4 regions of the Flammeovirga yaeyamensis genome follow, and region 3 is predicted to be linked to each of the others. Evidence: riboswitches for the same ligand, from Rfam matches in the RefSeq annotation. Region 3 holds a riboswitch; each other region holds the start of a gene.
The links. A riboswitch is a leader RNA that binds a small molecule or an ion and turns the genes downstream of it on or off. The one in region 3 is predicted to bind S-adenosylmethionine.
Positions count from the first base shown of each region.

Region 1: linked by a shared signal. The riboswitch ahead of KMW28_RS07270 (hypothetical protein) and the one ahead of metX (homoserine O-acetyltransferase MetX) in region 3 are both predicted to bind S-adenosylmethionine.
Region 2: linked by a shared signal. The riboswitch ahead of KMW28_RS16000 (hypothetical protein) and the one ahead of metX (homoserine O-acetyltransferase MetX) in region 3 are both predicted to bind S-adenosylmethionine.
Region 4: linked by a shared signal. The riboswitch ahead of metH (methionine synthase) and the one ahead of metX (homoserine O-acetyltransferase MetX) in region 3 are both predicted to bind S-adenosylmethionine.

Region 1 is NZ_CP076132.1:1,873,652-1,881,965, reverse strand. Features, by position in the region: gene KMW28_RS07300 (penicillin-binding protein) at 1-383, shown strand, start outside; gene KMW28_RS07295 (UDP-N-acetylmuramoyl-L-alanyl-D-glutamate--2,6-diaminopimelate ligase) at 393-1,856, shown strand; gene mraY (phospho-N-acetylmuramoyl-pentapeptide-transferase) at 1,884-3,095, shown strand; gene murD (UDP-N-acetylmuramoyl-L-alanine--D-glutamate ligase) at 3,101-4,405, shown strand; gene KMW28_RS07280 (FtsW/RodA/SpoVE family cell cycle protein) at 4,413-5,606, shown strand; gene KMW28_RS07275 (hypothetical protein) at 5,912-6,808, shown strand; gene KMW28_RS07270 (hypothetical protein) at 6,800-7,012, opposite strand; SAM-I-IV-variant riboswitch at 7,065-7,158, opposite strand; gene KMW28_RS07265 (cytochrome-c peroxidase) at 7,336-8,314, shown strand, end outside.
Region 2 is NZ_CP076132.1:4,051,090-4,059,403, forward strand. Features, by position in the region: gene KMW28_RS15990 (response regulator transcription factor) at 1-309, opposite strand, end outside; gene KMW28_RS15995 (outer membrane beta-barrel protein) at 323-2,776, opposite strand; SAM riboswitch class I at 3,085-3,194, shown strand; gene KMW28_RS16000 (hypothetical protein) at 3,367-3,948, shown strand; gene metK (methionine adenosyltransferase) at 3,971-5,254, shown strand; gene KMW28_RS16010 (patatin-like phospholipase family protein) at 5,332-7,722, shown strand; gene rodA (rod shape-determining protein RodA) at 8,209-8,314, opposite strand, start outside.
Region 3 is NZ_CP076132.1:1,995,857-2,004,170, reverse strand. Features, by position in the region: gene serA (phosphoglycerate dehydrogenase) at 1-30, opposite strand, end outside; gene KMW28_RS07825 (MmcQ/YjbR family DNA-binding protein) at 187-564, opposite strand; gene KMW28_RS07820 (TonB-dependent receptor) at 882-3,287, shown strand; SAM riboswitch class I at 3,411-3,517, shown strand; gene metX (homoserine O-acetyltransferase MetX) at 3,641-4,681, shown strand; gene KMW28_RS07810 (hypothetical protein) at 4,759-4,941, shown strand; gene KMW28_RS07805 (CheR family methyltransferase) at 5,049-5,876, shown strand; gene KMW28_RS07800 (chemotaxis protein CheB) at 5,884-6,492, shown strand; gene KMW28_RS07795 (GAF domain-containing protein) at 6,545-7,588, shown strand; gene KMW28_RS07790 (PAS domain S-box protein) at 7,661-8,314, shown strand, end outside.
Region 4 is NZ_CP076132.1:3,159,885-3,168,198, reverse strand. Features, by position in the region: gene KMW28_RS12500 (SusC/RagA family TonB-linked outer membrane protein) at 1-2,515, opposite strand, end outside; SAM riboswitch class I at 3,075-3,183, shown strand; gene metH (methionine synthase) at 3,284-7,087, shown strand; gene KMW28_RS12490 (hypothetical protein) at 7,200-8,201, shown strand.

The sequences.
Region 1 (8,314 bases), 120 kb from region 3:
AGGTAGTTTACAATAGAACGACCGAAAGAAATATCAACTTTGTAACGAACGAAAACGAAACTGCTTTTCCTTTTATTAAAGCAGGTAATTATAAAGATTTATTACTTCTTTCAGATGCTTTTGACATTCAACAAATCTCTAAAAACACTAGCAATTGGGTGAGAACTCAGGTGCATGGAGATACCATTGCATGGGTGAATGCAAAAGTAAATAAAGGACTTATGCCAGATGTTAGAGGAATGACTTTGAGAGATGCTATTTACCTAGTGGAGACCGAAGGGGCGACAGTTACATTCTCTGGCACAGGTAGAGTTTCTACTCAGTCTATTTCTCCTGGTGGAAGAATAAATAGTAGAACGAAAGTTCATCTAAAACTTTTATAAGCGATACAAGTGAGTAAAATAAGAAATATACAAACCCTTTTAAAAGGTATTGAATTTGAACTCATAAAAGGAGATTTAAATCAATTAGTATCCGATGTACAAATAGACTCACGTCAACTTACAGCTGACAGTGCTTTTATTGCCATTAAAGGCACACAGATGGATGCACATAAATTTATTCCAAAGGCCATAGAGTTAGGTGCTAAAACTATCATTTTAGAAGACGAACCTTCTGATCTTGTTGATGGCGTATCTTATATCCAAGTCAACAATACGTCTCAAGTTGCTGGATTAATAGCTTCTAATTTTTATGATAATCCTTCTGATAATATCAAGGTAATAGCTATTACTGGAACAAATGGAAAAACAACAGTGGTTACACTTCTTCAGAACCTATTTATAAAATTAGGGTATAATACTGGAGCATTGACAACCATTGAAAATAAAATCAATAATGAAGTAATCCCTACTAAACTTACCACGCCAGACCCTGTCACTTTACAACGTCTATTGGCAGAGATGGTGAAAAAGAACTGTAGCTATTGCTTCATGGAAGCAAGTTCACATGCTATTGTCCAAGGACGTTTAAGTGGAATTAACCTTACAGGCGCTATTTTTTCAAATATCAGTCATGACCATTTAGATTATCATGGCACGATGAAAGAATACATCAATGCTAAAAAACGATTGTTTGATACTTTACCAAAAAATGCGTTTGCTTTGGTAAATGTGGATGACAAGCGTGGTCCCGTGATGCTTCAAAACTGCAAAGGCAAGCATGTAACTTTTGGTTTGCATACTATGGCAAATTACAAGGGTAAATTAATTGACAATACCTTTGAGGGGATTCAAATGGACATTAATGGGCAAGAAGCCTGGTTCCAACTTATTGGATCTTTCAATGCCTATAATATCCTTACGGCTTATGCTACTGCAATTTGTCTTGACGAAGAACCTATGGAAACATTACAATGTTTATCCGAGTTACGACCTGCTCGCGGTAGATTCGAACAGTTGGTTTCTAAAAAGAATGTCAGAGGAATTATTGATTATGCACATACTCCAGATGCTTTAGAAAATGTCTTAGAAACTATCAAAGACATAAAAGAAGATGGTGAAAATATAATCACAGTAGTAGGTTGTGGAGGTGATCGCGATAAAAGTAAAAGGCCTGTAATGGCTAAAACTGCCGCTATGTTAAGCGAAAAAGTTATTTTAACTTCAGACAATCCAAGAACAGAAGATCCAGAAGTTATTTTAGAAGAAATGATGGATGGTATCTCTCCTACTCAAGAAAGAAGAACTCAAGTGATTTTAGATCGAAAAGAAGCTATTCTTAAAGCAGTAGAAATGGCCGAACCTCGTGATATTATTCTTCTAGCTGGAAAAGGGCACGAGACCTATCAAGAAATTGATGGTGTCCGTCATCATTTTGATGATAAAGAAGAACTTTTTAAAGCATTTCACTCATAACAATAAGAATTTCAATAAAATATTAATATGCTCTACCATTTATTTAATTACTTAGACAAGCATTACGATTTAGCAGGAGCCGGACTCTTTCAATACATTACATTTAGAGCCATGCTTACCACTATATTTTCTGTATTATTCATTGCCTTCTTTGGAAAGAGAATTATACATTTCTTACAAAAAATGCAGATGGGTGAGATTGTCAGGAATTTAGGTCTAGCTGGACAAATGGAAAAAACAGGTACACCAACTATGGGTGGTGTAATTATTATTGGTGCTATTGTGTTTCCTGTACTTTTGTTTGCTAATCTTCAAAATGTCTATATACAATTACTCTTAACTACGTTATTGTGGACAGGGGCTATTGGCTTTATCGATGATTATCTAAAAAGAGTAAAGAAAAACAAAGATGGGCTTTCTGGTAAATTTAAAATTTTAGGTCAGGTGGGTTTAGGTCTTTTAGTAGGATTAACCTTAGTAAGTAACGAGGATGTTATGGTACGAAAATTCTCTAAAGGTATTAAGAGCAAACCTGTTTCTGAATTAGTGAAAGGACAAGATTATGAAGATATCAGATCCTTAGAAACAACTATCCCGTTTCTTAAAGACAATGAGATTAATTATTCAGAAATTCTACCTAATCAAACTGCTTCAAATGTTTTATACATCATTCTAGTGATTTTCATAATCACAGCAGTTTCAAACGGCACTAATATTACTGATGGCCTAGATGGATTGGCTGCGGGTACTTCCGCCATAGTCGCCACCGTGCTCGCCATATTCGCCTACCTTTCTGGTAACATCATCTTCTCCAATTATCTTAATATCATGTATATCCCACAATCTGGTGAGATCGCTATTTTCGCCACTGCATTGGTAGGTGCATGTATTGGATTCTTATGGTATAACGCTTACCCTGCCCAAGTTTTTATGGGAGATACAGGTAGTTTAGCTTTAGGTGGTGTCATCGCTAGTTTGGCGATTGTTCTACGTAAAGAATTGATGCTCCCTCTTCTTTGTGGAGTATTCTTGGTGGAAAATTTATCGGTAATGATTCAAGTGTTTTATTTTAAATACACTAAGAAAAAATATGGTGAAGGTCGACGTGTCTTTTTAATGGCACCGTTGCATCACCACTATCAAAAGAAAGAAATACCTGAGCCTAAAATTGTTACTCGCTTTTGGATTGTAAGTATTCTATTAGCGATCTCTACAATATTAACTCTAAAAATCAGATAATTTTAATGAAAGATAAGTTGTTGGTACTTGGTGCCGGTGAAAGCGGAATTGGAGCTGCACTACTCGCATTATCAAAAGGTTTTGATGTTTTTGTTTCTGATTTTGGAAAAATTTCTGAAGAACAAAAAAAAACACTTAAAACTCATTCAATTCCATTCGAAGAAGGGTCTCATGATAAAGCACCAAGGAATCCTAAAATTGTGGTAAAATCCCCAGGCATTCCTGATACTGTTCCTATCATAAAAGAGTTGAAGGCGAATAATGCAAAAATCTATTCTGAAATTGAGTTTGCCTATCAATATACAGATGCCAAGATTATTGCAATTACAGGTACAAATGGAAAAACAACTACCACAAAACTTATCTATCATTTATTAAACGAAAGTGGTTTTAATGTTGGTTTAGCTGGAAATATTGGAATTAGTTTCGCCAAAGAAGTTCTAGAGAACGACTATGATTGGTATGTATTAGAAATTAGTAGTTTCCAATTGGATGATATCGAAACTTTCGCTCCCGATATTTCTTTAATTCTTAACATTACTCCCGATCATTTAGATCGTTATAATTTTGATATCAATCAATATGCTGATTCTAAATTCAGAATTATTGAAAACATGTCGATGAAAGGTAGTTTTATCTACAGTGAAGACGATCAGAATATCAAAAAACATCTAAGTAAGAGAAATATAAAACCTTGGGCTATCGGTTTTGATCACACATTCTTTGAACAAGGAAAATTAACTATTCCATTTAAAGGAGATAGTTATTCCTTTAATCATTTACCTCTAAAGGGGCCACATAACGAATGGAACATGAGTGCTGCAATTCTAGCTGCACTATCTGCTGGAGTATCTCCTGAAGATATTCAAGCTGCATTACCATCTTTTGTTGGAGAACCTCACCGATTGCAATTTGTCAAAGAAGTCAATCATATTAAATATATCAATGATTCCAAGGCTACAAATGTAGAAGCCGCATTCTTTGCGTTACAATCTTTTGATACGCCTATTGTTTGGATTGCAGGTGGTACTGATAAAGGCAATGATTACAGTATGTTACACGATGCAGTCGAAAGAAGAGTGAAATCTATTATATGTTTAGGAACTGATAATAGTAAATTATTGGCTGCTTTTGGAGATCAAAAAGTAATGATTGAAACCCAAAGTATGGAAGAAGCAATATCGCTAGCAACAAATGCTGCAGATACTGGAGAAGTAGTTTTATTATCTCCTGCTTGTGCAAGTTTCGACCTATTTAAGAATTACATGGATAGAGGGGATCATTTTATTGAGGCCGTTCAGAAATTATAAATAATGCATGGAAAAGCTATTAAATAGATTAGAGGGAGACCGTATCATATGGGGTGTAATGATCACATTATCGATGTTTTCGATATTGATTGTTTACAGTGCTACCGGGTCTTTAGCCTATATGCAAGCAGGTGGTGATAATGAGCATTACTTATTACGTCATTCTACCCTTGTCATTGTTGGTATCATTGGTGCTTACGTTTGTCATAAAATAGATTATATCTACTATTCTAGATTATCAAGATATGCACTTTTACTATCAATCCCATTACTGTTATTTACTTGGTTCTTTGGATCGGAAATAAACAGTGCTTCTCGTTGGATCGAAATCCCTTTTATCAATTTTACTTTTCAGCCTTCTGATTTAGCAAGGCTTGCACTAATCGCCAATATGGCTTCCATGCTTTGGAAAAGACAAAGAGATATTGGAGAATTTAATAAAGCAATTGTCCCTCTATTAGTATGGACAGGTATAATTTGTGGATTAATAGGTGTTTCTGATATCTCTACAGCCTCTTTGTTATTCCTCACTATTATGCTTCAGTTATTTATCGGGCGTGTTCCCGTTAAATACTTATTTATGTTGATAGCGATTGGTTGCCTTGCGGCCTTGTTTGTTTACCAATTTGGTCAAAGAGGTGGTACCGCAGTTTCTCGTTTATCTTCTTTTATGAGTGAAACTGAAATCCCTTATCAAGCGGAACAATCTTATATCGCAATTTCAACTGGTGGAATTTCAGGTAAAGGAATTGGAGAAAGTACTCAAAGAAACTTCCTACCTCACTCTTATTCTGATTTTGTTTTTGCCATTGTGGTAGAAGAATATGGTTTAATTGGGGCTTTAGTAATTATAGGACTTTACATTACCCTACTTTACCGGGGAATGGCAATTGTCGCTACTAGTCAAAAAGCTTTTGGTGGTTTATTGGCAGCTGGTCTTACCTTTAGTTTAATACTCCAGGCATTTGTACATATGGGCGTGGTCACAGGATTGCTTCCATTAACTGGTTTACCTTTACCATTAGTAAGTATGGGTGGTACCTCTTTATTGTTTACAGGTATGACCATAGGTATTATTCTAAGTGTGAGTAAATCTACACAAGAAGATTCTGAAGAAATCAGATTAAAAAGAACTGAGAGATCCAAAAAGCGTAAAGGATATGATGGTATTAATCGTCCTAAAAACGTTAGAATGAATTAAGTTTAATATAAACTTACATCAATTATTTGTTGTAATTAAAATATACATTCCACAACGACAATTTGATAAATGCATCAGATTGTCGTTTTTTTATTACTATAAGTCAAGTATAAAATTGGATCAATACCATTCACTACTTGTTTATATAAACCACATATCAAAAGATAGATCAAATGGTACGTAGTTTTTAATCGATAACTCACATCACGAATTAGGAGACAAGAAACTTAAAGAGATATATTGAGTGTTGTTCTGATACTTTCCCGTTAAACCTGATATCTTTTTTATTTGTAATTACACTTCACATGACCCTCAATACGACTACTACTATAAAAGACCATTTATATGGTTTAAGAGAGTGCATTATCGATCAATTAAAAAATAACATAAAAGGTGAATTAGAAATTCTTCATCAAACTATACATGAACTATGTAAAATTACAAGTTCAACTTATGGATTTATAGGTTTGATTGATCAAGACTTGGAAAAACTCAATTACTCCAACTTGATAGAATGTACCTCTTTTCAAAATAATATACCGATACTTGGCAATGGCCCTTTAAATACTTCCTCAATAGCAGTAAAGTATTTGAAATTGGCTCATGGTAAACAACTCCCCTTTTTTAGTTATGATGAAGATAAGTACAGAACACAAGCAAGCTGGTTCTCATTTTTATTAATCCCTATATTTCATCAAAACCAACAAATTGGATTAATTGGTTTATGTGATAAGAGAGAAGGATATTCAAAAAACCTATTACGATCTATCAATTTATGTTCTACAGCGATCTATCATGTTATGCTTCAACAGATGGAAAAAGTAGATATGATGAAAGCTTTTGACCTAACCCCTCCATCAAGATTTTTTTGCGATAAAACCATTTACGATATCATGTCTACCATAGATGAAAATGGTACAATTGTACTCTCTAACATTATGTGGAATGAATGTTTTGGTTGTAAGAAGAATCAAATCCTTCAAATGATTATGCATCAAGACCATCATTTGTTTTTCAAATTAATGGAAGATGCACAACGCTCTGGCTTTACAGAAAGTGCTATTGTTCGAATGATAAAAAACAATAAGATTCTATACCTAAATATGCGTGTCATCAATCTTAGGAAGCAAAATCAAATTCAGATCATTGCTCAAGATGTCTCAGAAAGATATACCAAGAAAGCTAAAATAAAATTACTCTAATTCTGATTTAATTCTTTCTAATAATGAGTTTCCATAAAGTTTTGGTAAAGAATGATCAGATCGACCTCTTAACCCCATCAATTTTTCGGCTTGTAACATAGTTAGGTTTCTGTATTTTACTTCTTCTGAAGTCGATACAAATTGATTGCTTAGTACTTGATAGCACTCTTTTAATGTTAATTGAAACGGTTCTTTACTTGCCATAATTTTAAATTATAGTGTTATAAAATTCAACGAACATCAAGAAATAAGGGAGGTGATTTAGTTTTTTTGTCTAGAAATCGACCACATCATTTTTACCACCGTGGCTACTTTGCTCGGTTGGTACCTAAAGGTTCTTGATGATTATTGTGCAAGATTAAAATGATAATTCTTTAATTCCAAATCATTAAACTTGATTAACAAAAACATTTCATTTTTTTTAAAGTTGATGATTTAAGACACTACTCCCTCACAAAAAAATAATAAACTTTAAGTCTCCTTTTTATTTCAACACTGATTACCTAACTTAAAGTATTCTAAATAACATGAAACTTAATTTTTACATAGTACCCTTATTCTTATCAATTCTTTTTTCATGCTGTGAAAATCCAACTATTGATGATGAAAGTAATCAACCTTATCCCCTAGAGTTGCCTTCACATTTTGGAAGAAATTTTGTATTACCAGAAAACAACCCAACCACTACAAAAGGCGTGGAATTGGGTCGAATGCTATTTTACGATACACAACTTTCCAGAGATAATTCTACTTCTTGTGGAACATGTCATCAACAATCCTTATCATTTACAGATGGAAAAGCTTTAGCCGAAGGTATTCATGGTCGTGTAGGCGAATTTAGTAGTATGGCTATTGTGAATGCGATGTGGCAAGGAAAGTTTTTCTGGGATGGGAGATCTGGTAGCTTGGAAGATCAAGCTTTAGGCCCCATCGAAAATGTGCTAGAGATGGACATGACTTTGGATGAAGTAGTTGAGCGTTTACAATCAGACCCTAAATATCCTCCGCTTTTTGAGAAAGCTTTTGGCAGCGGAGTTATTACTGAAGAAAATATTGGCAAAGCAATTGCTCAATTCGAACGTACTTTAATTTCAAGTAATTCTAAATACGATCAGTACTTAAAAGGAAGTTACATTCCTACCGAAGAAGAGTTATTAGGTATTCAATTGTTCTTTACTCATCCAGAACCAAGTATAAACCTAAGAGGTGGAAATTGTGGTGACTGTCATTTAAATATTCTAACCTCAGGTGACTTTAAAGGGTTTAGAGGGTTCCATAATAATGGTTTGGATGACGATGATAATTTAAAAGTAGGCCTTTCTGATGTAACAGGGTCTGAGTTTGATAAAGGAAAATTTAAGGCACCGAGTTTAAGAAATATAGCTGTTACTGCACCGTATATGCATGATGGCAGATTCAATACACTCGAAGAAGTTTTAGAGCATTATAATGAACATGTAAAGGATAGTAAAACTTTAGATGCCCTAATTAGAGAAGGGAGCAATG
Region 2 (8,314 bases), 2.1 Mb from region 3:
AAAGGGCTTAGTGATGTAATCATCCGCCCCTAAATCCAACCCGGTGACCTTATCGTCGATGCTATTTCTAGCGGTAACGATAAGTACACCAGTGTTTGGGTTAATTTCTTTAATATATTTCACGATCTCTAAACCGTTACCATCGGGTAAACCGAGATCGACGACAATAATATCGTATTCATAGACCGATATTTTGTCTTTTGCATCTGCCACCAAGCCGACAGTTTCTACTGTCATTGCCTGATCGCTCAGTCCTTTTAGTATATCTTCTGTTAAATGAGGGTTATCCTCTATCAACAATAATTTCATTCAATATCAAGTTTTAGAAGTCTTCCATTCCGCCTCCTCCACCTTGTCCTCTTCGAGAAGGTTTGAAGTTGTTCAGACGGTAGGTTAAAGTTACAGTTAGATATTGAGCATACCTAAAGTCTTCTTGCATGTTTCTAAAACCAATACCTTCAGAATAAGATTGTCTGATGGCTGTTCCAAAAACATCATTCATAGAAGCTGTAAGCGTTAACTTCTTCTTCAACATAGAGTGTTTCACAGCTGCTTGCATCACAAAGAAACCTTCGTTTCTACCTTGTGCAGTTACAGTTGGGCCTGTATATCTATTATTAATTTGAAGCTGAGTAGATTTCGATAATCTAAATGTATTATTAAAACGGCTACTCCAGTTAATACTTTGTCTACTAAAATCTTGACCTTCTAACTGTCCTTCTACTTTATAATCAAATAAGCTACCCATAATATCCATGGTCCACCATTTAAATGGAGAAAGATTTACAGACGTTTCTAATCCTAAAGCATAATCAGATCCTACGTTTTCGTAGGTATGTAAGATCACTCCTTCCGACCATACTTTCTGAACTCTTTCCACTTTATCGTGGGTCATTCTGTAATAAGCATCAAAATTAACTGTTGCTTTCTCACCAAGATTCCATAAGTATCCAAAATCGAAAGAATCGATGTTTTCAGGTAATAAGTTCGGGTTACCTTGTCTTACGTTAAAAGCATCTTGCCATGTCACGAAAGGTTCCAAATACCAACCTCTAGGTCTTTCGATTCTTCTTGAATAGCTCAACATCAATTGGTTGTCTTTCGGCAAACTATACGATAAGTGAACTGTAGGGAAAATGTTCCATTGATCGACCGGATAGTCTTGCTCCTGCCCTACCACTGAAACATTTCTCCCTGTGTATTCAGCTCTAACACCACCTTGGTAACCTAATTTCCCGAGCTTGCCGGAATAGATACCATATAAGGAGTGTATCGTCTGTGTGTAGTTTGTGGTGTAACTAAAATCTTGTTGGAAAATATAGTCGCCTGTTGTAGGGTCTAATTGATACACTTCGTTAATATCTTCTGCTGCATTCCAACGTGTTTGCCATCCGGCTTCGATTTTATCAGTTGCACCGATAGGTAAAGTATAATCTAATTTAGCTCTTAATCTACCTCCAGGTCCTACTTCAGAAGAACGCTGTCCCGATGATGGTATTTCTACAACAGAACCATCAGGGTTTTTAGGTAATAATTCGTTTTTCGAAGACTCTGTCATGTCTCTTCCACCATAATCTACCATGGCATCAAGTACATGACCTTTCTTATTAAATTTATGTTGATAGGCCAAGTTAACGCTGTAATACAAGCCTCCTCTTTCCCATTGTTCACTTGAGATATATCGATTTTCATCAATTGGATTATTGGAACCACCTATGTTTTTATATTCATAGAAATCGGCATCCATTCCACCATACATTTTAAAATCACCTGCTTTACCAGATAACTTGATAAAATCATTATCAGAAATAGAGTACTCAACGCCACCTTGAAGTCCCATTACCTCGAAAGTACGCTCCCTTTCTCCATCTGAAATAATGTAAGAAGTTGTATCTCCAGATTGAGTAATACGTTCCGATTTTAGGGTACCCGGACCAGGTCTTTTATTGTAATTGGCACCTACATAGTAGCTCCATTTTTTCTTTCTAAAGTTTAACAGGAAATCTCCACCTAATCGGCCATAACGACCAACATTTACGTTGGCTACGCCACTTACGCCTTCTAATTTATTTTTCTTAGTAATGATATTGATAATGCCTGCTGTTCCATCAGGGTCGTATTTAGCAGATGGGTTAGTTATTAATTCAATATTTTCGATAGTTGAGGCTGGAATTTGTTGTAAAGCTTCTGATGCATCCAATACAGATGGGCGACCATCAATAAGTACGGTAAAACCAGAACTACCCCTTAAACTCACATTACCATCTCCGTCCACATTAATAGAAGGTACATTTTGTAGTACATCCACCGCAGTACCTGACAAAGCCGAAAATTGTGAGCCTACATTGACTACCTTTTTATCAATGTCATAGGTCACCGTATTTTGGGTTCCAACAACTTCCACAGCTTCAAGTACTTCAGCATCTGTAGTGAGTACTACATTACCGATATCTTTAGAGTAATTCGATTTATCGATCACTACATTTTCTAGAATGCTTTTTTGGAATCCGATAAAAGTTACTTCTACCATATACGTCCCCTCAGACAAGTTCTTTACGACAAACTTACCTCCTTCGGTAGTTACGGTTCCACCTACAAGGGTGTGCGTATCTTTAGTAAATACACTTACAGTAGCATATTCTACCGGTACATTTGTTCCGTCCTCGGATACAGAACCGATAATGACTCCTTTCTTAATAGGGTTGTTGTTAGCGAAAACCGTTGAAAGGAAAATGAAAGTCAAAAATGTGAATAATTGAGAAGTTCTTTTAAACATGAGTTTACAGTAAATATTAAATCTGCTTCAAAAGTAGTAGGCAAATCTGTTTGAAATCTGAAGAGATATAGAGTTGATGATCTTTTATTCTTAAATCACTGATTTTCTTCACATTCCAATACCTACTTTTTTGATAAAAACCCCAAACACTTGTATTTGTTTATAGAAAAATCAGATTTCATTTTTACAATTCTGAACGAAATCTGTAGTTCCTCTTTTTATAAATTCAATTTGTTATAGACTTATTTGATAAAAAAACTTCAAAGACTTTTGTACTACTTTATTACATTTCTATATTTGCAATTGCAATCTTATCAAGAAAGGCAGAGGGATTGGGCCCTATGAAGTCTTGGCAACCTGCGCTCCTCAAAGCAAGGTGCCAACTCCCACCACGAAGGTGTTCGTGAAAAGATGAGTTTAACTCCATAAAATTTCATATTCATTGCATTGCAATACTGTCTATACTGATAAGTTCACGGATGAACCAAAATTTGGGCTGAGTGTTTTTTAGAAGTTTAAAACAGCATATTATTTCTTTTTGTCTACTGTTATTTTTAACAGGATGCTTTGAGCTACAAGAAAAGTTAGAAGTGACAGAAAGCGGAAAAGGTGATTATTCCTTTACTTTTGATTTTTCTCAGAGTAAAGATATCTTCAATATTATTTCTGCATATAAAGACAAAAACGATCAACGCATTTTTGAACCAAAAAAATACGAAAAACCTCTACAATTGCTAAGCCGAGAATTAAATACACTTCCCGGTGTGTACAATTGTAAGACTTTATTAGACTCTACCCATTGGAGGTTAGGTATTCGTTTTGCATTTGTTGATATTCATGCATTCAATTCCGCTCTCTCGAAAATTAACCTCTCTAAGAAGGAGGAGGTTTTCATCAAAATGAAGAGAAAAAAAGCTGAATGGGTTCAGAATGTAAATTGGATGAATATCATCACATCGCAACTACCAAATTCTGAAGAATCAAAGAAATTGATGTTGCAACAAGTGGATTCTGCTTCTTACAATTTCCATTGGAATCTGAACAGAAATATCAAAACTGTAAAATCTTATGAGATCGAACGAATGGGAACATCAGAATTGGTATTTGAAGGAAAAATTCCAAGCATTGAAAAAGCAGAGTATATCACTCAATGGAATGTAAAATTTAAATGAGATTATCATAAATAATAGAAATATGACCTATTTATTCACATCCGAATCTGTATCTGAAGGGCATCCAGATAAAATTGCCGATCAAATATCGGATTCAATTTTAGATGCTATGTTGGCACAAGACCCTACTTCACGTGTGGCTTGTGAAACTATGGTTACTACAGGTTTAGCTGTAATTGCTGGAGAAATTACGACAAAAGCATATGTTGAAATTCCAGATGTTGTTCGTGAGACTATCGACAAAATCGGGTACAATAAAGAAGATTATTACTTCGCAGCTCACTCTTGTGGTGTTCAAGTAGCATTACATAGCCAATCTCCAGATATTGCTCAAGGTGTAAACGTGGGTGAAGGTGTTGATAAAGATCAAGGTGCTGGTGACCAAGGTATGATGTTTGGTTACGCTACTAAAGAGACGCCAAGCTATATGCCAATGGCACTTGCTTTCTCTCATGGTCTAGTAAAAAGATTAGCTGAAATCCGTAAAACTCAGCCTGAATTAATCGGTTATTTAAGACCAGATGCTAAGGCTCAGGTAACCATTGAATATAACGAGGACAATACTCCTAAAAGAGTACACACTATCGTTGTTTCTACTCAGCACGATGAGTTCCCTAATAAATCAGACGATGATGCATTGGCTCAAATTGCAGAAGATGTGAAAAAACACGTTATTCCTGCTGTTATTCCAAATGCTTTGATCGATGCAGATACTATCTTCCACATCAACCCAACAGGTAAATTCGTTATCGGTGGACCTCACGGTGATGCTGGCTTGACTGGTCGTAAAATTATTGTAGATACTTACGGTGGTAAAGGTGCTCACGGTGGTGGTGCATTCTCAGGAAAAGATCCATCTAAAGTAGACCGTTCTGCTGCTTATGCTGCAAGACACATTGCTAAAAACTTAGTAGCTGCAGGTGTAGCTGACGAAGCTTTAGTACAAGTGGCTTATGCTATTGGTGTTTCTACACCAGTATCATTGAACGTACAAACTTACGGTACTTCAAAAGTAGACAAAACAGATGCTGAAATTTCAAATATCGTTAACGAGCTTTTCGATATGCGTCCTAAGGCAATTGTTGATCGTTTAGGTCTTACTAACCCTATTTTCTCTCCAACGGCTGCTTACGGTCATATGGGACAAGAACCATATACTAAAGAAGTTGAGTTGGAAATCAGAAATATCGAAGAAAAAGACGGTAAGAAAGTAACGACTACTACAATCGAGAAAAAAGAAGTAGAATTCTTTACATGGGAGAAACTAGATTATGTCGATAAGATTAAATCTGCTTTCGGATTGTAATATTTTTCTATAAATAATATTATTTCTAAATCCTTGTTGGTAATTTCACCAACAAGGATTTTTTTATTTTACGATATATGCGTTTCACTCTTATACTTCTACTCCTATTATCTAACCTAATCACTTTTGCGCAATCAAGTGATAGTTTATCTATTCATCAAAAACCAAAAAATAGAAAAACTGTTGGCCTTGTTCTAAGTGGTGGTGGTGCAAAAGGTATTGCCCATATTACCGTCATCAAAGTTCTTGAAGAATATGGTATTCCAATTGACTATATTACGGGTACTTCTATGGGAGCAATTGTTGGTGGATTTTATGCTGCAGGTTACACCACTGATGAATTGGAAATGTTTATCAGAGACCCTCAATTCCAAGATTGGGTATCAGGTAAAGTCAATACCGACGATCAATTTTATTTTGGTCGACAAGAAAGAGGAGCTGAATGGGTGAACTTTAATATTGAATATGATTCCATCTATGGTTTATCATGGGATCCCACAATTATCCCTACTGGTCTACTGAATTATAACCTTTCTGCCCGCCTTTTTAAACGCTCCAAAGAAATTGATTATGATTTCGATAATCTAGATGTTCCCTTTAGAGCCGTAGTATCTGATATCTTCGAAAGAAAAGCCATTGCCGTGGGTGAAGGAGATTTAATGAGTGCTATTCGTGGATCTATGGCTGTACCATTGGTCTTTTCTCCAGTAAAAATCCAAGATAAATATGTATATGATGGTGGTATCTACAACAACATCCCTGTAGATGTCATGAAGGAAGAATTTAATCCCGACATGGTCATTGCGGTTAACCTTGGTGCACATGATATGTTTGAAGAATATCCTTATGATAGAGATGAAGAACTTATCAAAGGCAATGTTTTAAAGTTCATTGTCATGAATAACACCTACCCCAAAGAACTTGACGATAAAGAAGATATTTATTTAGGTGTTCCTGTTGATGAATATTCTGCAGCTGATTTCACTCCAGTAGACTCTTTGCTGGCCATCGGCGACAGGTATGCTAGAACAATGATCGACTCCGTCGTTAAAGTTTATGGTGATGATCAACCAAAAGTTAAACCTCGACCAAGTCGTTTCAATTCGTTATATGATCCACAAGAGGAAGTGGTGAGCCATGTAAACTTAGGTGATAATCTCAGTTTTGGTCAAAGATTATTTGTGAGAAACATTGTAAAGCCTAATCGTAGAAAAAAGGCATCCATGGAAGACCTTTACCAAGGGTACAGTATGCTTCTTTCTAATAATTACTTCAATAACCTTGATGCCTATTTTTATTACGACAGCTTAGATGATGACGCAAAATTACATATTGATGTTGTCCCAAATAAAAAGGTTCGACTAGGTGTGGGCGGTAACATTGCAACGAGAAACATAGGTCAGTTTTATGTAAATGCTCAATTCAATGTCTTTACCAGATCATTAAATACGGTAAGAGTGAATGCTATGGGTGGATCCTTCTACAACTCTTTCCGTGCTGAAGTAGAGTCCTTATATGCTAAAAGACTTCCATTCTCATTAGGAGCAGAATTTATTCATAACCGATGGAATTATGCCAATGCTTCTGAACTCCTTTTCGAAAAACGAAATAGTTTAAACACCCTTCGAAAAGACAATTACTTTGGCGGTAAAATTAGCACAGCCCTAGGAAGACAATATAAAATATATGGTTTTGGAGGTTACTTCTGGAATGAAGACAATTATGATCAGATTTTCCTAGTGGATGCAGGTGATGGTTCCGGAAATCAAGTTTCTACCAATTTAATAGGATTAGACAAACACAAAGGTTTCCTATTTGGTGGGGCTTGGGAAGCAAATTCCCTAAACCGCAAACAATTCCCTGATAGAGGTCGACACGTCAAAGTTTCAGGAAAATACATTCTTTCTGATAATGATTTTCAGGTAGAACTTTCAGAAAAAATTAGTGGATCAATAAATAGAGATTGGTTTACACTTCAGGCACAATATGAACAGTATTTCAATCTTAAATTTTTAACTCTTGGTGTAAGAGGTCATGCTACTTGGTCAGATTATCAACCATCTTTCAGTACACCTTCATCTGTGGCCAATGCACCTGCTTATTATCCTTTAGTGGATTCTAAAACCATATTTAATTTTACCTTTAGAGGCCCTCGATTTATTGCAGGTGGTATAAAATTAATGAAATCCGTATTCACCCCTAACCTTCAATTATTAATGGAGGGACATATATTCACCACAGACACAAGGTATTCATCTGACAAATTCTCTGTTGTTCCAGAAGTGACAAAACACTCTTTTTTCTCTAGTGAAAGCACAGATTATGCCGCTTCAGGATCTATCATTTATCACTCACCCATTGGCCCATTAAGCTTTTCAGTAAGTCACTATAACGAAAAAGACTACGAGTTGATGTTCTTATTCAACATCGGTATTATTCTTCATAATAAGAGGATGTTGGAAGAGTAAAAACTAGTGAAGAGCGGGTTTAAATTAAAAATGAAAAGTTAAAAATGAAAAACGTAGTTAGTTAAACTATTCGTGGGTGGTTCGTGTACCTCTCTGCCTAAAACGAGCGTTAGCTTAACATTTCACGTTTTTCATTCTTCATTTTTAACTACCAAAAGTATTTAAATGGAATAACACGAAAAACTTCAAAGTCCACTTACATTAAACGAGCGTTGACTCAACATCTCACGTTTTTCACTTTTCGTTTTTAACTTTTAACTACCAAAAGTATCTAAATTGAATAACACGAAAAACTTCAAAGTCCACTTACATTAAACGAGCGTTGACTCAACATCTCACGTTTTTCACTTTTCATTTTTAACTTTTAACTACCAAAAGTATCTAAATGAAATAACACAAAAAGACTTTAAAGCCCACTTACATAAAACGAGCGTTGACTTAACATCTCACGTTTTTCACTTTTCATTTTTAACTTTTCACTTAACTTTAGTTTCTTGCAAGCATTTGCGAACGATGACTATCTAGTTTGATAAACGTAAACAACATCATTGTAAATGCCCAGAGGGAGGATCCTCCATAACTGAAGAACGGT
Region 3 (8,314 bases):
GTCTATTACAAAAAATGTTTTGTCAGCCATGATCTTATTATCTGTCTTAGGTTGTTCCAATCGCAAAATCAAAAATATTACTTAATGACGACATTTTCATAATATTTAATGATTTATTGTAAAATTAGCAATAAATTAATCTAATCGATTAACATTTTGTAGTAAATAAAAAAATAAACATAAGATTTAGTTAGCAATTAGTGTATCTTTTACTCTCTTTGGAAGTTTATCAAATACTAGTTGATAGGAATGATCTATCCAAACTAAAATTTCATTATCCTCCATATCAGCATTGACATCAATGGTGTTCCAATGTTTTTTATTTAGGTGATATCCTCCCCGAACACATGCATACGTCTCTCTAAGCTCCAATGCTTTTTCGGGATCACACTTTAAACTTACACTTTCAAACAAGTCCACATTTGTCAGTGCAAATATCTTTCCTGCTACTTTAAAAACTATTGTGGTTTCATCGAATGGAAATTCTTCTGTCACTCCATTTTTTGAAAGACAGTGATTTCTAAAATCTTCAATATTCATGGCTAAATCTAATTGTTTAATCATTTAAAAATCAAATATATTTTTAATGTACTGAACAACAAAAATTTAGACAATTGCAATGATAAATTAATCCTTAAAATATTCAAAAATACCTATCAGTTCCTTTAATTTGCATTTAATTTTACTAACACTTGAACTCTAATTTTTTTTGACCACTCATTACTGTATTTATTTATCAATGATTACTTTTTATTATACTCATAATCAAATACTTTCAAATCGGTAATTAGTGTTGTTTTAAAATTATTTGTTTAAACAAACACTAAACTAAAACAATTCATCTTTACAAGTGTTAATGAATTGGACTAAAGCAAAACACGATGAAACAAAGTTTTCTAACATTATTCAGCATTTTTATCATCTCCTCATCATTATTCGCTCAAAATGGCATTGTTAGAGGTAAGGTGACTGAGGTACCAAAAAATGAGACCGTACCTTACGCTACTGTAGTTATTCAAGGAACAACAAAAGGAGCTACAACAGATGATAACGGTAACTATGAAATTAAAGGTTTAGAACCAGGTTTATATAACCTTGTAGTCAATTACGTTGGTTACGCTCCTGCATCACAAGAAGTAGAAGTCACCAACTCTAGACCTGCACAGGTCAATTTTCAATTAAAACCTTCCACTCAAGAACTAAACGAAGTGGAAGTTGTGGCCAATGGCTTTTACAAATCTGACGAAAGTCCTGTATCTGTTCAGCGTATTGGTGTAACAGAAGTAAAGAGAGCTCCTGGTGCCAATAGAGACATTTCAAGAGTTTTACAATCACTTCCTGGTGTAGCATCTACGGCTTCATTTAGAAACGATATATTAATTAGAGGTGGTGCACCTAACGAAAATCGCTTTTACTTGGATGGAATTGAAATTCCTAACATCAACCACTTTGCTACACAAGGAGCATCAGGTGGTCCGGTTGGAATGATCAACGTTGATTTTATCGAAAATGTAGAATTCTATTCTGGTGCCTATCCATCAGGTCGTGGAAATGCCTTATCATCAGTGATGGAATTTTCACAAAAAGACGGAAGAACAGATCAGCATACAACTAACTTAATTTTAGGAACATCGGATGTTGGTATTACATTCGAGGGACCTGTAACTGATAAATCATCAATTATTGTATCAGCGAGACAATCTTATTTACAAGCCTTGTTTAGTGTATTGGGATTACCATTCTTGCCTACTTACAATGACTTCCAATTAAAGTATAAATACGACATCAATCAAAGAAACAAAATATCAATCATAGGATTAGGTGCTATCGACCAATTTAAATTGGCAGATTCACCTGGCGAACCAACAGATGAAGATTACGAGCAAAACGTTTATACTTTAAATAATTTACCTGAACAAAATCAGTGGAATTATACTATCGGGGCGAAATACGAACATTTTAGAGACAACTCAACATTTACTTTTGTAGCTTCTCGAAATATGTTAACCAACAATCAGTTCAAACATCCTGGCAACGATAGAAATCAAGCAAAAATTTACGATTACAACTCAACCGAAGCAGAAAATAAATTTAGATTAGAGGGTGTAACGTTCACAAATAATGGATTCACATTCTCATACGGTGTGAATTATGAATACGCTACATATACCAATAAAACTTTCCAGACTTTATATGATTATGATGACGATCAGTTAAAGACCATTACTTTTGATAGTAATCTTCCTTTAAATAAATGGGGAGCGTTTGGTACAGTTTCAAAGAAATTAGCAAGTGATAAAGTCACATTATCATTAGGAGCAAGAGTAGACGCGAATGATTACTCAGATACTATGGGTAATTTATTAGATCAGTTCTCTCCTAGATTTTCAGCTTCATATCAGTTCACTCCAAGATGGAGTTTAAACTTCAATACAGGTATCTATTATCAGTTACCGACTTATACCACGCTTGGATATAAAGAAGATGGCAAATTTGTCAACAAAGAAAATGACTTAACCTATATCCGAAACAAACAATTAGTGGGTGGTTTAGAATATAAAATCCCTGAAAAGAACTTGAAATTCACTGTTGAGGGATTCCAAAAATTATACGATCAATATCCATACTCAATTAATAACCAAATCTCTTTGGCCAATTTAGGTGCTGATTTTGGTGTAATTGGTTCTGAAGCAGTAACAAGTACTTCTTTGGGTAGATCAAGAGGTGTTGAATTCTTGGCTCAGCAAAAATTCTATAAAGGATTCTATGGTATCTTAGCTTATACATATGTACAATCAGAGTTTACCAATGCAGATCCAAATGTATATGCACCTTCTTCTTGGGATAGTAGAAACATTGTATCTTTAACTGGTGGTAAAAAACTAAAAAGAAACTGGGAAATCGGAGCTAGATGGTTATACTCTGGAGGTACTCCTTATACTCCATACGATGTTGACGCATCTATGGACAGACAAGTCTGGGATGCAGAGCGTAGAGGAGTTAGAGATTACTCACAGATCAATACGTTACGTTTAGATGCACAACATCAATTAGATGTTAGAGTTGACAAACATTACTATTTCAATAAGTGGAGTATCAATTTCTTCTTGGATATCCAAAACATTTATAATTATAAGTCGAAAGGTCAGCCAATATTGACTACAGAAATTGATCAAATGGGTAATCCTGTAGTAGATCCTAACGACCCAAGCAAATACGTTCCGAAGTTTATTGAAACAACGAACGGTTTATTACAACCTTCAATCGGAATCATTGTAGAATTATAATATTTCAAAAAAAACAATCATTTTCCCTTACTTCTCGTAAATAAAGAGGTAAGGGTTTGTTTTTTTCTAAATTCTACATTTATTTTGAAATCGCATACCATTTACATCTTCTAAAGACGTAAGTGTTTATAAAGAAGAGGCAAGAGACTAGGCTCAAAGACCCTCTAGCAACCATCATAAATAATGAAAAGGTGCTACATCCTAGCCTAAATTTTTAGGAACTATAAGCAAATATCGGAACGTGATGAAGATGCCTTCTGTACTACTTATCCAATCTTTGTATCCTTGATTTAGGCTTTATTTGAAGTCTTTTTTTGTGTCTCATTTATTTCATTCGTAATCAAGAGCAATAAATGCAACAGCATTATTATACATACAAAGAAAAATTTGATCTAGAATTTGGGGAAAGTTTAGAAGGGTTCACTCTTTCATATTACACCTACGGTCAGTTAAACCAAGACAAAAGCAATGTCATTTGGGTATGTCATGCCCTTACTGGTAATGCCGATGTTTTTGACTGGTGGAATGGACTTTTTGGAGAAGACGCTATCTTCAACCCCAAGGATCACTTTATTATATGTGTAAATGTTTTAGGATCATGTTATGGTTCGACAGGACCTACATCCATAAACCCTAAAACCAATGAGCCTTTTTATGGTTCATTTCCAAATATTTCGATTAGAGACATTGTCAATTCTTTAAATATTCTAAGAGATCACTTAGGCATTAAATCAATTAATACCTTGATCGGAGGATCTTTAGGCGGACAACAAGCTTTAGAATGGGCAGTGATGCATCCCAAAATGATGGAAAACCTTATTATATGTGCAACAAACTCTAAACATTCTGCTTGGGGAATAGCATTTAATGAAGCACAAAGAATGTCCATTGAAGCTGACCCTACTTGGGGAGATAAAAGTAATGACGCCGGAGTGAATGGTCTAAAGGCTGCCAGAGCTATTGCTATGTTATCTTACAGAAACTACAGCACTTACGAAGAAACTCAATCTGAAAAGGACGTTAATAAAGTTGATAATTACAGAGCATCTACTTATCAACAATATCAGGGAGATAAATTAACTAAAAGATTTAATGCATATTCTTATTGGACTTTATCTAAAACTATGGACAGTCATCATTTAGGAAGAAACCGCAAATCTTTAGAAGAGGCGCTTCAAAGTATTCAAGCATACACACAGGTAATTGGCATTACTAGTGATGTCTTATTCCCTGTATCTGAGCAACGTTTTATTACGCAACATATCCCGAATGTTACCTATGAAGAAATCACTTCTCTTTATGGTCACGATGGATTTTTGGTGGAGACTTATAAAATTGCTGCTGCAATCAGAGCTTTTTTCAAACAAAAAAATAAAAAAAGAGTAGTCTTATAATTTTAGGCACACATTTTGATTTTGTATTGGCGTATATCCGTTTGGATAATGTATGTCTATAATGAACATCAAATAACATGAAAAATATTACTAAAAGACTCTTATCCGCAAGTGCATTATTATTGTTAGGAGTTTTCGCTTTTTCTTGCTCTAACAAATATGGCAATGCATCATCTTCTTATTTCAAAAAAGAAAGAAAGAAATATGAAGTAATGGATCAACATGCAGACTGTCCTCAATTGGTAAAATCAAGAAGATAATTTCTTCAAAAAATCATATTTCAATCCTTTTTTCGTAACTTCATGAAAAAAGGATTTTTATTATTTCTACCAATTATAGATTTTTTAATCTTCTACTACCAATTATTATGCAACGTGAGATTGAAATTGCAGAGCTGCGAAGGCTTACCCAATATTTAGACGATAATTTTGATTATGATTTCAAAAATTACGCAATGTCTTCGTTTACTAGAAGAGTTCGCCGAGTTGTTGAGTTGTATAAGTTTTCATCCGTAGATGCATTAATTAAAAGGTTTAAAGATAAACCTGAGTTTTTTCAAGAATTTGTTTCTGAGATTACTGTTAATGTAACAGAGATGTTTAGAGACCCTACTTTTTGGATTTCCTTAAGAGACGAAATCATTCCTGAGGTCTTAAATGAACATGATAAAATAAGTATTTGGCACGCAGGGTGTTCTTCTGGTGAAGAGGTTATTTCTATGTGTATACTACTAAAAGAAGCAAACGCTCTTGATAAAGCTACTATTATTGCAACAGACATTGATAAGTCTATAATTCAAAGAGCAAAAAAAGCAGCTATTAGTGCAAAGAATATGGAATTGAATCAATCCAATTACGAACGCTATGGTGGTAAGGCTGCATTATTAGATTATTTTATTGAAAGAGATGGGTTTTATTATGTAAACCCTGACTTATTGGATAGAGTATCGTTTAGAGTACAGGATTTAGTCAAAGGTAATCCTTTCTCTAAATTCGATTTAATTCTTTGTAGAAATGTTATGATTTACTTTAATCAAACACTTCAAAACGAAGTACTGAAAAAGCTTCATAACAGTTTATTCAAATATGGCAATCTAGCAATAGGATCTAAAGAGTCACTTATATGGTGTGATATTGCCAATAAATTTGTCGTTGTAAACAACGAGGAGAAAATTTACAAAAAAATAAAAGAATAATTCCTCTATGCTATTCAATGTAGATAAATCCGTTTTTGAGAAAACCTACAAGGGTATCGTTATAGGGGGCTCTGCTGGTAGCTTTAAGCCAATCACCCAATTATTGGCCGACTTACCAAAAGATTTTCCAATTCCTATATTTTTATGCTTACATAGATTAAAACATGTAAGACACGGATTTATTGAAGCATTATCTATCCGCAGTAAAAAACAGATTATTGAACCACAGGATAAAGAAACTATCCGACCAGGGATGGTATATTTAGCACCTGCGAACTACCATATGTGTATAGAATTAGGAAATTCTATTTCTCTTTCTACTGAGGGATTGATCAATAATTCTAGACCATCTATAGATCTGACTTTTCATACAGCGGCCTACACATTTAAAGAAAAAATGATAGGTATTTTGTACTCTGGAGCAAACAAAGATGGAGCAGAGGGCATGAAATCTGTCAAAGACAAAGGTGGTTATACAATAATTCAAGATCCTGATGAAAGTCTTATGGCGACAATGCCTCAATCGGCACAAGCTATAACAGACATCGATTTATGCCTTGAATCAGAAAAAATTAAAAATTTTCTACTACGTTTATACAAGGCTCAGCAAAAATAAACGTTAGTAAATAAAATCTTGTGTAATATTTTCAAGCAACCTTCTTAGCATTTTGAAAACAACGCAGAAAAAAACAAATATTCGAAGAAAAGGGTCGAGATCAGATATCCGACGATATGGCATTATCATTAGTGGTATTTTAGCAGTGCTATTTACAGCTATAATATTTCTAGAAATGAGGTTTCCAAATATCTTATCACTAGTAGGAATTTTGGACACGAAGCAATTCAATAGAGAAACCTATTTACTTTCTATTCGATTCCTCGATCTTACTTTTATATCTGCTTGTATTTACTTTATCTTTGACAAATCTAAACCTTTCAATATTTATTTAGGTATCGTTTTCTTATTCATGTGTATTTATTCTATTTGGGATATTCATGAGTTACCGAATTTAATATTAACGAGCTTAGAAATTACTGATGATAAAATCATTGGTCAAATAAGAGAAGTTGCTAATCCAACATATTATACATTAGGCTTTACATTTGCCATTTTATTCTTTTTCTTATTCCGTTTGATTTCAGACTTGATGAAAGATCCTGAAGATCAAATCATCTACGTTCCTAAGTATTACAACAAGGAAAATCAAGAAAGTGAAGAAGAAAGAAAAGATGCTATCCAAGAACGCTCTCAACTTATTCGCAATAATATTCATGCAGCTATTGTAGATAGTAATGATGCAGCTGATAAAGATCAGAAGTTACTAAATGCTATTTGTAAAGAATTTAATGTAAGCACTGGTATTTATTATAAACTAAAAGAAATTGAAGGCGAATCAATATTAGAATATGCAAGAGGGTTTGCATTCTTTCTTCCTGATAACGATAAACTATCCTATCAATTAGGAGAAGGTCTACCTGGACAAGTTGCCAAAACCAAATCATCTATCATTACTAATAATGTTCCTGAAAAATACATTAATGTTGTATCAGGCTTAGGAGATGCTTCTCCTCAATCGTTAATGATCTCCCCTATTATTGACTCAGAACATGACTTAGTGGGTGTTGTTGAATTAGCATCTTTCAAGAGTTTTTCACCTGATGACAGAGAGATTCTTGACAAAGTAACCATATGGTTCACAGAAGATAATTAATAAGAAAAGCAGAAAATCTATTTATATATGTTCTTTCAAGATTTAAAGATACGTACTAAGATCACGATAATTATGCTTATGGTTGTTACCATTACCGTAGCAATTATCAGTTTTCTTTCTTATATACAAACAGAAGATTCCGTAGAAAGGCGTTACTCTGAAACTTTTGATGTTATCAGTACATTAAAATCTGAACAAATTGATCAGAAGTTTAAATTACTCGAGCAAAACCTAAAGTATATATCTAAATCTGCTCTGATTGTTTCTTCTACGACTAAATTAAAGTACTTATTCAAAACTAAATCAAGTGCATATAAGGATTCCACTTATTACGCTATAAAAAGAACGTTAGATAACGATTTATTCCCAAAACAAATCGTTAACGGATACTCTAATATTATTATTTCTGATGATAGAGGTAGTGTTTTATATACCAGTTATACTTTCCCTGCATCAGTAATTGTAGGTGATAGAAATAAAACATTTGAAAAAATCATCAAAAAGGCGAAAACAAAAACATATTTCTCCGAACCTTTTAACACAGAAAAAGGGGTGCATATGTATATTGTCTCACCTAGAATGAAATCAAGATATGGTGAATTAGGTCACGTTATCATCTTATACTCCCTGCAAAAAAACATCTATCCTATCGTTGAAAATAGAACTGGACTTGGTGACACAGGAGAAATTCTATTGTCTAGAATGTCTGAAGGTGCAGCAAAGAAT
Region 4 (8,314 bases), 1.2 Mb from region 3:
TAAAATCAAACTTACCGAACGTCATAGAGTTATTGATACCTAAAGTCCATTTTGGTAGTGCTTGTCCTAATACATGAAGATCATCTGATTCAATCGCATTACCACTTTCATCTAGTCCTTCGTATCTTTTACCATAAAAAGTACCGTAAGGAAGTCCTTTTTGAATGACTTGGGCAAATTGACCTACCTGACCTCGACCACCAACAGCACCCGTAAGGATTTGATCATAATCGCCAATATTTAATACCTCATTTTTGTTGTGAGCGGCAACAATTCCTGTTTGCCATGTGAAATTATCTTTAGCTACGTTGACTGTGTTAATTGATAGCTCGATACCTTGATTTTTCAATTCACCAACATTTTGTAAGAATATATCAACTGGCGCAGGTTGAGCGGCTTGAAGCTCTAACAATAAATCTTTTGTGTGCTTTTGATATACATCGATAGTACCAAATACTTTGCCTTCGAATAATTCATAATCCAAACCAATGTTGATTTGAGAAGTTTCTTCCCATTTCAAATCAGGGTTAGCATAATTGTTATACGTTACACCCGATCCAATTCCTACAGCACTGAACGATTTACCGCCATCTAAAGTAGGAAGTGAACGGTAGTTACCAATTTCTTGAGAACCAGTAATACCCCAACCTGCACGAAGTTTTAAATCACTAAACACTGTGCTTGTTGATAAGAAGTCCTCTTCTGAAATTCTCCACGCACCAGAAACTGAAGGGAATAGCCCCCACTTATTATTCGCACCAAATCTTGAAGATCCGTCAACTCTAAGTGTACCAGTAAAGACATATTTATCTTTAAAACTCACATTTGCTCTACCAATCCAAGAAATCAGTTTATTAGATTCTTTGTTTGAATCTGGAATAACCAATCCACTAGCAGCGTTAAGGTTATACTCTGCAATATTATCTACTTGGAATCCAGTAGCATTTATGGCATTGTACTCCGACCCAAATGCTTGATAAGTATAACCAGCAAGAGCATTCAATTTAGTATCACCAAATGTTTTTGTATAGTTTAATGTACCTTCAAAAAGCATGTTATGAAGGAAGTTATTACGAACATCTGCATTTCCATTTCCTTTACCAACCCATTCAATAGTACCAGGTAAATAAGCATTTCTCTTTGCTGAAGTTAAATCACCACCAACATTTAATTTGCCTTTTAATCCAGGGATTAATTCAGCTTCTAAAAAAGCATTACCTAAAACTCTTTGGGTGTTGGTAAAATCTCTTACATTCGTGGCCATGATATAAGGGTTCTTCTCCAATTGGTTTGCTGAAGAATAGTCTTGTGGAAGGAGTGGAGACATACGGATCATGTTATTGATGACACCACCATCTAGGGCACCGCCAACACCGTATGGAAGGTTGTTGTTTTTAGTGAATGAACCCATCATGTTTGCTCCAAGCGTTACTTTATCGGATAACTTTTGAGTGATATTCATACGGGCACCAATTCTTTCCATACCCGAATTAATCATAATACCTTCTTGGTTAAGATAATTGACAGAGAATCTATACTGAGTTGTTTTTGTTCCTCCAGAAACACCCAAATTATGATTTTGAGTCACTGCTTGCTGTGTCATCACTTCTTGCCAATCCGTATTTGCTCCTAAATCTAGTGGAGTAGTTCCTTCTGCAGCAGTAGCTGAACGGTATTCGTCAGCAGTTAAAATGCCTAATTTTTTAGAAATAGTCGATACACCAAAGTAAGCATCATAATTTACTTTAGCAGTACCTTCTTTACCTTTCTTAGTGGTAATGATGATGACACCATTTGCTCCTCTCGCTCCATAAATAGCTGTTGCAGAAGCATCTTTTAAGATATCAAATGACTCAATATCGGCAGGGTTGATAGTGGCCAATGGATTTTTTCTAGCAGAATTTGAATATACACCAGAAGTACCTGGGTCTGATGCAGTATTATCAATTGGAAAGCCATCAATAACGTATAAAGGCTCATTGGATGCAGTTAATGATGTACCACCACGAACACGAATGTTGACACCTGCACCTGGCTCCCCAGAAGATGGAGTCATCTGAACACCAGCAATTTTACCTTGAATCAATTGATCAGGAGAGGACATCACACCTTGGTTAAAATCTTCTGCCTTAACAGAAGACATGGCGCCTGTCACATCTTTTTTCTCCATCTGACCATAACCGACTACAACTACTTCCGAAAGTTGTTTAGCATCTTCTTTTAGAATGATAGAGAATTTAGTTTTATTTCCGATTTCAACTACTTGTTCAAAAAATCCGATATAACTAAATGATAGCGTTTTGGCTGATTCTGAAACAAGAATAGAAAAGCTTCCTTCAAAATCAGTAGTTGTACCTTTTGATGTTCCTGTGACAATCACGTTTACACCAGGTAAAGGAGTTTTGTTTTCATCGAGAATTGTCCCGGTTAGTTTTCTTTCTTGAGCATACAATGTGGACGTGAATGCTATGGTCATCAATAGCATTAGACTGAAGAAACGTAATAATTTTTTCATTAGTTAAATGTAGTTTTAAATGGACATGTAACGGACATGTGCAAAAAAAATGGGCATGTTTGTCATTTCATCAAACATGACTGTAATAGAGAATTTCTAGCTAGATAACTTTTAGACAATACGTAATAGCAGTAAATTATAATTCATTTCAAGTTTTGCGCAGTAGATAGCTATGTTTTTGTCTTTTACAATTCTAAGTCTTAATCTATAGAATTACAAATTGTTGTAAGTCAGTTCTTTTGTCTAAAAGTGGACTATTGTTGTACTATTTTTGGATTTCTGTTTTTTAAAGTTTCGGAATGTTGCGATACATGTTGCGCAATCGGTTGTCATTTACGGATAACGTGATTTTATTTTTCTGTACGAAAGGTTTCGAAACAGATTGCGCAACCCATTTCTAAATTTATAAAGTGTATCAAATACTCTTATGTTTATTGGATAAATTGAACATTTAAAAAAATTGAAAAAAATTAAGTATTCGTATTAAAATTGATGACGAAAAGGCGATTTCATTCAATAAAATATGGTCTTTTCTTCATTTTGTATTTAATTTGCACTGTGCTTATCACGAATGACATAAGAGATCGGGCTCGTAGATGTCATGGCAACCGTTGCGCCCAGCTTCAGGTGCCAAATCCCGCCTCGGAGGTGTCCGAGAAAGATGAGCTATAGCATTCAATCGGGAATGGAAGTCTCAACAGTAACTTTTAAGCACGTTTTTAACTCTTCAAAGGGAGAGGATGTGAAACGTAACTTTTAAAATATCAGATGTCGAAAAAACTCAGAGAGTTAGCAAAAGAGCGTGTGCTCATATTAGATGGTGCGATGGGTACCATGATTCAAAAGCATAAATTAGGTGAAGAGGATTACAGAGGTGAACGATTTAAAGATCACCCATGTGATGTGAAAGGGAACAATGATATGCTTTCTATCACTCAGCCGGATATTATTCGTGATATTCACAAACAATATTTCAAAGCAGGAGCTGATATCGTTGAGACGAATACATTTAGTGGTACGACTATCGCTATGGCCGATTATCAAATGGAGCCAGATGTGTATGAGTTGAACTATGCCTCTGCAAAGTTGGCAAAAGAAGCAGCAGCTGAATACACTGAATTGGAACCTCACAAACCTCGTTTTGTAGCGGGAGCAGTAGGACCAACGAACAGAACGGCATCTATTTCTCCTGATGTAAACGATCCAGGTTATAGAGCGGTTACTTTTGATGATCTTGTTGAAGCTTACTATTTACAGGTACAAGGTCTAGCAGAAGGTGGAGCGGATACGATCTTAATCGAGACAGTATTTGATACGCTAAACTGTAAAGCAGCTCTATTTGCTGCTGATAAATATTTTACTGATGTTGAAGAAGGAAATGTAGTTTCTGCAGCTCCAAAAGGGAGAGAGGCTGAATTCCCTAATTTATATAAAGGAGAACGTTTACCATTGATGGTTTCTGGTACGATTACAGATGCATCGGGTAGAACGCTTTCTGGACAAGTAGTCGAAGCATTCTGGAACTCTATCAGACATGCAGATCTATTTAGTGTAGGATTGAACTGTGCATTAGGCGCAGATTTACTCCGTCCATACATTCAAGAATTATCTCGTGTTGCTGATACCAACGTTTCAGCCTATCCAAATGCGGGTCTTCCTAACGAATTTGGTGAGTACGATCAGACATCAGAAGAGATGAGTAAAATCTTAGAATCTTTTGATGGATTAGTGAATATTATTGGTGGATGTTGCGGTACAACACCTGACCATATTAATGGAATTGCAGAGACATTCAGCAAAGCGAAGGTGAGAGAAATTCCAACTCAAGCACCTTACCAAAGATTAAGTGGTTTAGAACCTGTAACGATCAAGCCGGATAGCATTTTTGTTAACGTGGGTGAGAGGGCCAACGTAACAGGTTCTGCCAAATTCCGTCGTTTGATTGAAAACGGTGATTTTGAAGCAGCCATCGAAATTGCAAGACACCAAGTAGAAGGTGGTGCTCAGGTAATTGATGTCAATATGGATGAAGGGATGTTGGATTCTAAGGAATGTATGACACGTTTCTTAAATCTAATCGCATCTGAACCAGATATTGCCAAGCTTCCAATTATGGTGGATTCATCAAAATGGGAAATTATTGAAGCAGGTCTGAAAACATTGCAAGGTAAAGGTATTGTCAACTCGATCTCTTTGAAAGAAGGAGAAGAGGACTTTATTTATAAAGCAACAACCATCAAAAAATATGGTGCTGCAGCAGTTGTCATGGCATTTGATGAAGATGGTCAGGCAGATAACTTCGAGAGAAGAAAAGAAATCTGTTCGAGATCGTATGATATTCTTGTTAATAAAGTGGGTTTCGCACCTCAAGACATCATTTTTGATCCGAATATCTTGGCAGTTGCCACAGGTATCGAAGAGCACAACAACTATGCAGTTGATTTCTTTAAAGCCACAAAATGGATCAAAGAAAACTTACCACATGCGATGGTAAGTGGTGGTGTTTCCAACATTTCATTCTCATTTAGAGGAAATAATGCAGTTCGTGAAGCAATGCACTCCGCTTTCTTATACCATGCTGGTAAAGCAGGTATGGACATGGGTATTGTGAACCCAGGTATGATCGAGGTGTATGAAGAAATTCCAAAAGATTTATTAGAACATGTTGAAGATGTTCTTTTGAATAGAAGAGAAGATGCTACTGAACGTTTAGTTGATTTTGCAGAAACAGTAAAATCAAAAGGTAAGAAAAAAGAGGTGGACTTATCTTGGAGAGAAAATCCAGTAGAACAACGTCTATCTCATGCCTTAGTAAAAGGTTTAGTAGAATTTATTGATGAAGATGTAGAAGAAGCACGTCAGAAATTCGCTCGTCCTATTGAAGTGATCGAAGGTCCTTTGATGGATGGCATGAACGTAGTAGGTGATTTATTTGGAGAGGGTAAAATGTTCCTTCCTCAGGTAGTGAAATCTGCTCGTGTGATGAAAAAGGCGGTAGCGATTCTTATTCCATATATTGAAGAAGAGAAAGCCAATAATCCAGAATTATCAGCTTCATCTTCTGCCGGTAAAATCTTGATGGCGACCGTAAAAGGTGATGTACACGATATCGGTAAAAATATCGTTAGTGTAGTATTAGCTTGTAACAACTTCGAGATCATCGACCTTGGAGTAATGGTGCCGTTGGATAAAATTATTAGAACAGCTGTTGAAGAAAAAGTAGATGTTATCGGATTAAGTGGTTTGATCACTCCATCACTAGACGAAATGGTTTACGTTGCCGAAGAATTAGAACGTCAAGAACTGAATATTCCAGTAATGATTGGCGGGGCAACGACTTCAAGAGTACATACAGCGGTAAAAATTGACCCTCAATATTCAGGTTCAGTAGTACACGTATTGGATGCTTCTAAGTCAGTGCCAATTGCATCTGCTTATACATCGGAGAATAAGGAATACACCAAAGAAGTTATTCAAGAATTCAAAGATGAATACGCTAATTTAAGAGTTACTCACGCTAAACGCCAAGGCGCGAAAAAGCTGATTTCAATCGAAGATGCTCGTAAAAATAAATTGGCTATCGATTGGGAAACTTCTTCAATTACAAAGCCATCGTTCTTAGGAACAAAAGTATTCGAAGCATATGACTTGGAAGAAATTGCTAAGTATTTAGATTGGACGCCATTCTTCCAAACGTGGGAATTGGCCGGTCGTTACCCTGCAATTTTAAAAGATGAAGTTGTAGGAACTCAAGCGACAGATCTTTATAAAGATGCTAAAGCGATGCTACAAAAGATCATCGACGAGAAATTATTGCAAGCCAATGCAGTTATTGGTTTCTTCCCTGCGAACAGTGTCAATGATGATGACATCGAGTTGTATGATTTCGAAGTTACTGATGTTGAATTACCAGATGCAGATCATCATCATTCGATATTCTTTAAAGAAGATCGTTCTAAGAAAACAGAGTTGTTATGTCATTTAAGACAGCAGAATAAAAAGGCAGCAGGCAAGCCAAACTTCTGTTTAACCGATTTTGTCGCACCTAAAGAATCAGGTAGACAAGATTACATTGGAGGTTTCGCAGTAACTGCAGGTATTGGTTTAGATAAATTGGTCGAACAATACGAAGCGGATCATGATGATTATAACAGCATTATGGTAAAAGCTTTAGCCGACCGTTTAGCAGAAGCCTTTACTGAATTGATGCACGAGAAAGTAAGAAAGGAAATTTGGGGATATGCAAAAGATGAGATCTTTAATAATGAAGATCTGATTGACGAGAAATACCAAGGTATTCGTCCAGCTCCGGGTTACCCTGCTTGTCCAGATCATACTGAGAAAGACAAATTATTCAAGCTTCTTGATGTAACCAATAACATTGGTGTTGAATTAACTGAAAGCTATGCTATGACGCCTGCTGCGGCGGTATCAGGTTGGTATTTCGGTAACCAAGAATCGAGATACTTCGGTTTGGGTAAAATCAACGAAGATCAATTAAAAGATTACGCAGAGCGTGTCAACCGACCAGAACACGAAATGAGAAGATGGTTGGGAACAGTTCTTCTGTAATTCACAATAATAGAATACCGATAGTAATTTTTAATTACAAATAGTATATTTAAGTCAGGTGATTACTTTAAGAAAGTATCACCTGACTTTTTTATTTAACTACTAAATTATCATGCTGAACAAAATAACTTCTCTCTTCCTAATCGTATGTTGTTTACTTTCATGTACTTCATCAAATGATGAGAAATCAACACAAACCTATTCTCTTGTAAAGTTTAAAATTACAGGAGATTCTTATCAGGAGTCTAAAAAATTATTCACTAAAAGATGGAACGCTCTTGAGAGAATTGACTATGAAATTATTTCAGAGAAACCACCTTTTATTGAGGTGAAAGTCTTTGATTATATAGATGAGAATTTTTATAAGGCGTTAGTTGAGAGGGAAGGTAATCTAGCGATGACTAAAATGGAACGTGATACAATATTATTGCATCCACCTTATTATCAAAAATTGCCCCTATCTGAATTTGATTCTGTTAAGGCAGAATTATTTTTGATGAATACAATTGAAATGAAGCTGAAAGAGGGGACAATAAGAAAATATATAAGTAGATATGAAGATGAGGATAGCCTTTGTCGTGTTCGCTTTTTATTAGATGATCAACCATTATCATCTGTAAACTACTCAGTGAAAACCTACAATAATCAGAAATTATTCTTAGGATACAGAATTGAGAATCTAAAAGGCTCAAATAAAATCGTTAATTACAAATTATTTTCGCTTTACTCAACTTTAATAAAACATCCTATAGAGCATAAAATAGGAGAAGTTGAAGAGGTGCAGTTATTTTTAAAAGATCAAAACGGAACTCCTATTCAAGTATCTAAAGATCTGAAATTTAAAGCATTTTATGTCAGAGCATTTCTTACTAAAATCCCAACACACATAGAGCAAGAAATTAAAAGACAAAATTATAAAACTGATGCAGCTCTGAAAATAAGAAAGTTAATAGTGCTTGGTGAGGAAGGGTTAGAAGGATATATTAATACCTATAAAATTGAAGAGTATTCAGTATTGGAAGGTGAGATCAATGAGTTTCACAAACTGACGAAGGATATTATTGATGTAATCAAATTTAATAATCAGACTGATCAAAATTTATTTACTCAATAATTAGTCTTTTTTATCACTACTTCTTCATTTTCCCTTTTTACTTTATAGTTAAATTTTCTATTTTCACTACAACAAAATATGTCTTTTTAAACATCAATTTTTGATAAAGACAT